DNA from 3 places in the Buttiauxella sp. genome. Region 1 is predicted to be linked to each of the others. Evidence: predicted binding sites of a transcription regulator. Region 1 holds the regulator's gene; each other region holds the start of a gene.
The links. Region 1 encodes LexA, which represses DNA repair genes until DNA is damaged. Its sites were predicted from a motif close to TNCTGTATGTACATACAGNA; they were not measured.

Region 1 (2,273 bases):
TTGGCCAGCCTGACATAAACGATGTAAAGCCTCAGGTTAATAATGCAATTTCGCCGCAAGAATATCAGAATCTCATCCAGATTTCTGTGGCGTTGCGATATAGATACGCATTGACCCAATTATTTTGAAAAGGTTTCCCAAAATGGCGAGTAACGTCACCGGATTTACCCGAATCATCAAAGCCGCAGGCTATTCATGGAAAGGGCTCAAAGCAGCCTGGATTAACGAAGCTGCGTTCCGCCAGGAAGGCGTGAGTGCGGTTATCGCCATTGCCATCGCCTGCTGGTTAGATGTTGACCCTATCACCCGTATTCTATTGATTGGATCGGTCGTGCTGGTCATGATCGTTGAGATCCTCAATAGCGCGATTGAATCCCTTGTTGACCGCGTTGGCACGGATTACCACGAGCTTTCTGGACGCGCCAAAGACATGGGCTCGGCTGCTGTATTAATCGCCATTATCCTCGCAGTTATTACCTGGGTCACACTACTTTGGCAGCATTTGCGATGATCTTTCCAGAATAGTTAAGTGGCTGGTTTTTTGCTTAATTTGTGGTTCCAAAATCGCCTTTGACTGTATATACTCACAGCATAACTGTATAAACACCCAGGGGGCGGAATGAAAGCGTTAACTACCAGGCAGCAAGAGGTGTTTGATCTTATTCGGGATCATATCAGCCAGACCGGCATGCCACCGACTCGTGCCGAGATTGCTCAACGTCTGGGGTTCCGTTCTCCAAACGCCGCTGAAGAGCACCTGAAAGCACTTGCCCGTAAAGGCGTCATTGAGATTGTTTCTGGTGCGTCGCGCGGCATCCGCTTGCTGGTCGAAGAAATTACCGGTATTCCGCTGGTTGGGCGTGTTGCTGCAGGTGAGCCACTCCTTGCACAGCAGCATATCGAAGGCCACTACCAGGTTGATCCATCACTGTTCAAACCTAATGCTGATTTCCTGCTGCGCGTCAGTGGGATGTCTATGAAAGACATCGGTATTATGGATGGTGACCTGCTGGCGGTTCATAAAACTCAGGATGTGCGTAACGGCCAGGTTGTGGTCGCGCGTATTGATGATGAAGTTACCGTTAAGCGCTTAAAACAGCAGGGTAATGTTGTTCATCTTCTTCCTGAAAATAGCGAGTTTGAACCGATTGTGGTTGACCTGCGCGAGCATAACTTCTCTATTGAAGGGTTGGCGGTTGGGGTTATTCGCAACGGCAACTGGCTGTAAATCTCTTCAGGTGATGCGCTACCGTGCGCATCGCCTCTCAATACTTCAAATATCCTCCCAGGATTGGCTATCATAATGTTAGCACCGGCAGACAAAGCCCTCTGGCGCCTCGCACTACCCATGATTTTCTCCAACATCACTGTGCCATTGCTCGGTCTTGTCGATACGGCAGTTATTGGTCATCTGGATAGCCCTGTCTATCTTGGCGGTGTCGCTATTGGCGCTACGGCAACCAGTTTCCTGTTTATGCTTCTGCTATTCCTGCGCATGAGTACCACCGGCTTAACCGCACAAGCCTTCGGGGCTAATAATCCTTCGGCATTAGCGCGTGCCCTGGTGCAACCTTTATTGCTGGCACTGGGTGCAGGTGTGGTGATTGTCGCTCTGCGTGAACCGCTCATTTCCCTGGCATTACAAATTGTTGGCGGTAACCAGGATGTGCTCTTGCAGGCGCGAAGATTTCTTGAGATCCGCTGGCTAAGCGCTCCTGCGTCACTGGCTAACCTGGTATTACTCGGTTGGTTATTAGGCGTTCAATATGCGCGCGCACCGGTTATCTTGCTGGTGGTCGGCAACGTGCTGAATATTGTGCTGGATGTGTGGCTGGTGATGGGCTTGCACATGGATGTTCAGGGTGCGGCGTTAGCGACGGTCACTGCAGAATACGCCACATTTATCATCGGGTTGCTGATGGTGAAAAAGGTGATGGGTCTGCGGGGAATCAGCGTTGAGATGCTGATAAAAGCCTGGCGCGGAAACGTCCGGCGTCTGCTGGCGCTTAACCGGGACATCATGCTGCGCTCGTTGCTGCTGCAAGTGTGTTTCGCTTCAGTGACTATTTTTGGTGCGCGGTTAGGCAATGAAATTGTCGCAGTTAACGCGGTACTGATGACATTACTCACCTTCACCGCTTACGCACTTGATGGGTTTGCGTACGCCGTTGAAGCCCATTCGGGGCAGGCATTTGGTGCCAGAAATCGTGGGCAGTTGCTCGAAGTCTGGGGTGCGGCCTGCCGCCAGTCAGGGTTGGTAGCGCTGATGTTTG
Region 2 (2,273 bases), on a different contig from region 1:
GGCGGAATATACAGAATGTCGCCAGGCTCCAGATCTTCATCAATGATCGGTTCAAACGGATCAACGTGCAGCAACGCCGGATGTGGACAGAACTGACGCATAGGCAGTTTGTCACCAACACGCCAGCGACGGCTGCCCATGCCCTGAATAATAAACACATCATACTGATCGATATGTGGGCCAACGCCGCCACCGGGTACCGAGAAGGAGATCATCAGATCGTCCAGACGCCAGTCCGGTAACACGCGGAACGGACGTACCAGCTCAGCAGAAGGCACATGCCAGTGGTTAACCGCTTGCGCAAGCAAGGACCAGCCCGTTTCACCCAGATTGTCAAAATGCTCGAAAGGCCCATTGGCGGCCTGCCATTGACCATTGGTATGGCTGACCAGTCGGCTATCCACCTCTGCTTCCATAGCAAGACCGGCTAATTCATCCGGCGTAATCGGATCGACAAAATTAGGAAACGCATTTTTCAAAATAACTGGCTTTTTCTGCCAGTATTTCGCCATAAACTCAGGCCAGTCTAAATTAAGTTGATAATCCATTTTTGACACCAGTGGAGGATAAACGGGCTCAATTATAGAGAGGGTCGCCCATTAGCCGCCTTGTCATGCGTCAAGGCTTGCTGTAAGACTGCAAAAAGTGGGGCAGTAGTGGTTGTTTATACAGTATATACCCGTCATACTTTACGTTGCATGTGCGTTGGCTTGCCTCGTTCACCCCAGTCACTTACTGGAGTAAGCTCCCGGGGTTCACAGCGTTGCCGCCTTCCTGCAACTTCAATTATTTAGGGTATCGTAGTTTTTATGGCCTTGTCCTCTGCGCAAAAAGCGCAAATCGCCGCCTGGTATAAGGCGCTACAGCAACAGATCCCGGACTTTATTCCCCGCCCACCACAAAGGCAGATGATTGCCGAAGTGGCGAAAACGCTCGCGGGTGATGAGGGACGTCATCTGGCGATTGAGGCACCCACCGGTGTAGGCAAAACCCTTTCCTACCTGATCCCGGGGATCGCCATCGCGCGTGGCGAGCAGAAAACGTTAGTGGTCAGCACCGCCAACGTCGCCCTACAGGATCAAATATTTAGCAAAGATTTGCCGCTGCTACGCAAAATCATTCCCGACCTGAAATTTACTGCCGCCTTTGGGCGCGGGCGCTATGTCTGTCCGCGAAACCTGGCTGCACTTGCCACGGATAACCTGGCTCAGGGCGATTTACTGGCTTTTCTGGAAGATGAACTGACTCCGACCAGCAAAGACGAACAGCAGCGCTGCTCCAAACTAAAAACCGATCTCGACGCTTACAAATGGGACGGGTTGCGCGACCATACCTCGCACTCCATAGATGATGATTTGTGGCGACGCTTAAGCACTGATAAAGCCAGTTGCCTGGGTCGCAATTGCCACTGGTATCGTGAATGTCCGTTCTTTGTGGCGCGACGTGAAATTGACGATGCCGAAGTGGTGGTGGCGAATCACGCGCTGGTGATGGCCGCCATGGAAAGTGATGCAGTTTTACCGGAAGCAAAAAACCTGCTGCTGATTTTAGATGAAGGCCACCATTTGCCGGATGTGGCGCGCGACGCACTGGAAATGAGCGCGGAAATCACGCCAGGGTACAGCCGTTTGCAGTTTGATCTGTTTAGTAAACTGGTGGAAACCTGCATGGCGCAGTTCCGCCCGAAAAGCCCGCCGCCGCTGACAGTGCCAGAACGTCTGACCAACCATTGCGACGAAATCTACGAATTACTGAGTTCGTTTAACAGCATTGTGTCGCTATGGTTGCCGGGTGAGCAGGAGGCTGAGCACCGCTTTGAAATGGGTGTTTTGCCCGATGAAATCATGGCGATTTGTAAGCGCCTGGCGAAGCTGATGGAAGGGTTGCGCAGCCTGGCAGAAGCGCTGCTTAACGATCTCAGTGAAAAAACCGGCACCCACGATATTGTGCGCTTACACCGCTCGTTATTGCATATGAACCGCGCACTGGGTTATTTCGAAACCCAGAGCAAGCTGTGGCGACTCTCGGCGATGGCACAGGCGTCAGGTGCACCGGTATCGAAATGGGTGACGCGTGAAATTCGTGAAGGCCAGCCGCATCTCTTCTTCCATTGCGTCGGTATCCGCGTCTGCGACCAGCTGGAAAAACTGGTGTGGCGCAATGTGCCGCATGTCATTGTGACCTCCGCCACGCTGCGTTCGCTGAATAAATTCGACCGCCTGAAAGAGATGAGCGGGTTAGACGAACATGCGGGGGACCGGTTTATTGCGCTG
Region 3 (2,273 bases), on a different contig from region 1:
GCGCATTGATATCGTCTTTGCCATGCACGAAGTCGACGTGTAAACCCTGCACCGGCAGTGCGGTGATAGTATTCAGGTTTGGGGTTACGCCTTCAAAATAGGTGGTAAGCAGCAGTTTTACGTTGCCAGCCAGCGCATCGTACGCCGGTTTGAACGCGTCCAGCCATTCTTGCGGCAACTCCAGTACCAGCGCAGGTTCGTCGATTTGCACCCACTCAATCCCGCGTTTTGCCAGCTCAGCCAGCACCTGTTGATAAACCGGCAGAATATCTTTCAGCAAGCTCAGGCGGTCGAACTGCTCACCCTTCACTTTACCCAGCCACAGATAAGTCACTGGCCCAAGCAGTACAGGCTTCACGTTGTGGCCCAGTGCCAGCGCTTCGTCCACTTCATCCAGCAGTTGGGTCCAGGTAAGTTTGAACTGCTGACCTTTGGTGAACTCCGGGACCATATAGTGATAGTTAGTGTTAAACCATTTCGTCATTTCAGCGGCGGCAGCTGGTTTGCCCGTTGGTGCGCGACCCCGGCCCAAACGGAATAAAGTGTCGAGATCTACGCTACCGTCCGCGTTCTGATGACGAGCTGGCACATTACCCAGCAGCAAGCTCGTGGTCAGAACGTGATCGTACCAGGCGAAATCGCCCACTGGCAGCAACTCTACGCCAGCCTGCTTTTGTTGATCCCAGTGGCGAGCACGCAGTTCACGGCCCACCGCCAGTAATTCGTCCTGAGTGGAATTACCCGCCCAGTAGCTTTCTTGAGCTTTTTTCAGTTCGCGACGCAGGCCAACACGAGGGAAGCCGAGGGTGTGATTAAGTATTGTCATTTTATGCCCCTTGAAGAATTTTTCGGATTTAGCCATCCAGATGTTTACACTGCTATCTTGCAAAGGTACTGTATATTCCTCAAGCGCAATTTGCTCATGGCGAAGTGAAGGACTTTCATGATCGAGATCAAACACCTGCGGACGCTCCAGGCTTTACGAAATTGCGGCTCTTTAGCCGCCGCTGCCGCCGCGTTGCACCAAACTCAATCGGCTCTCTCTCATCAGTTCAGTGATCTTGAGCAGCGGCTTGGGTTCCGCCTGTTTGTGCGTAAAAGTCAGCCTCTGCGCTTTACTCCGCAGGGCGAAGTGCTACTTCAACTGGCAGAACAAGTGCTGCCACAGATAAGCCGAGCGCTTCAGGCCTGTAACGAACCGCATCAGACTACGCTGCGTATCGCTATCGAATGCCATAGCTGTATTCAGTGGCTGACGCCTGCGCTGGAGAACTTCCATAAGACGTGGCCGCAGGTGGATTTGGATTTTAAATCCGGCGTAACATTCGACCCGCAGCCCGCGCTGCAACAAAGTGAACTGGATATCGTTTTAACCTCCGACATCCTGCCGCGCAGTGGCCTGCACTATTCACCGATGTTTGATTATGAGGTGCGTCTGGTGCTGGCCACGGATCATCCGCTGGCAAACAAAACGCGTATTGAGCCGGAAGATTTGACGAGCGAAACGTTGCTTATCTATCCGGTGCAGCGAAGCCGCCTGGATATCTGGCGTCATTTCCTGCAGCCAGCAGGCGTAAGCCCGTTGCTTAAAAGTGTGGATAACACGCTGTTGCTGATTCAGATGGTGTCGGCGCGCATGGGGATCGCAGCACTACCGCATTGGGTGGTGGAAAATGTGGAGCGCCAGGGTCTGGTGGTGACAAAAACGCTGGGTGAAGGATTATGGAGCCGGTTGTACGCTGCCGTGCGCGATGGCGAGCAGCGTCAACCGGTCACCGAGGCGTTTATTCGCTCGACTCGCTCACACGCTTGTGAGCATCTGCCGTTTGTGCGGAACGCGGAGCGACCCAACGGCGATGCACCCATAGCGAGGCCATTATCACCGTCCCACCAACAATGAAACTCGGCCAGTGGGGTTGCTCTTGCCAGATGGCGAGGTTAACCAGCAGCCCCGCCGGAACATGCACATTGTTCATAATGCCGAGCGTGCCTGCATCCACCTGCGTTGCGCCATAGTTCCACATGAAGTAACCGAGCCCCGAGGCCACAACGCCGAGCCACACCAGGATGCCCCACTGTAGAGTAGTCGTCGGCAATTTTTGCGGATTACCCAGTGCAAACCAGGCGGTCACCGCCACAACGAACGCACCGAGATAAAACCATGAAAATGCACAATGCTGCGGCATCGGGCGCGTTTCCATCAGCCGTTTGTAACCCACCATTCCAATAGCAAAACAGATGTTTGCACCCTGGACTAATAGCAGTCCAATCCA

Region 2: dinG (ATP-dependent DNA helicase DinG) is a predicted target of LexA. The motif match lies at 655-674, and genes of this name have one in related genera.
Region 3: metR (HTH-type transcriptional regulator MetR) is a predicted target of LexA. The motif match lies at 893-912, and genes of this name have one in related genera.

Annotation. Positions count from the first base shown of each region.
Region 1 is NZ_JBAVHX010000039.1:37,057-39,329, forward strand. It holds gene plsB (glycerol-3-phosphate 1-O-acyltransferase PlsB) at 1-16, opposite strand, end outside; gene WBL83_RS22080 (diacylglycerol kinase) at 143-511, shown strand; gene lexA (transcriptional repressor LexA) at 620-1,228, shown strand; gene dinF (MATE family efflux transporter DinF) at 1,304-2,273, shown strand, end outside.
Region 2 is NZ_JBAVHX010000004.1:880,255-882,527, reverse strand. It holds gene WBL83_RS04550 (JmjC domain-containing protein) at 1-548, opposite strand, end outside; gene dinG (ATP-dependent DNA helicase DinG) at 810-2,273, shown strand, end outside.
Region 3 is NZ_JBAVHX010000024.1:1,022-3,294, reverse strand. It holds gene metE (5-methyltetrahydropteroyltriglutamate--homocysteine S-methyltransferase) at 1-826, opposite strand, end outside; gene metR (HTH-type transcriptional regulator MetR) at 944-1,900, shown strand; gene WBL83_RS16160 (carboxylate/amino acid/amine transporter) at 1,785-2,273, opposite strand, start outside.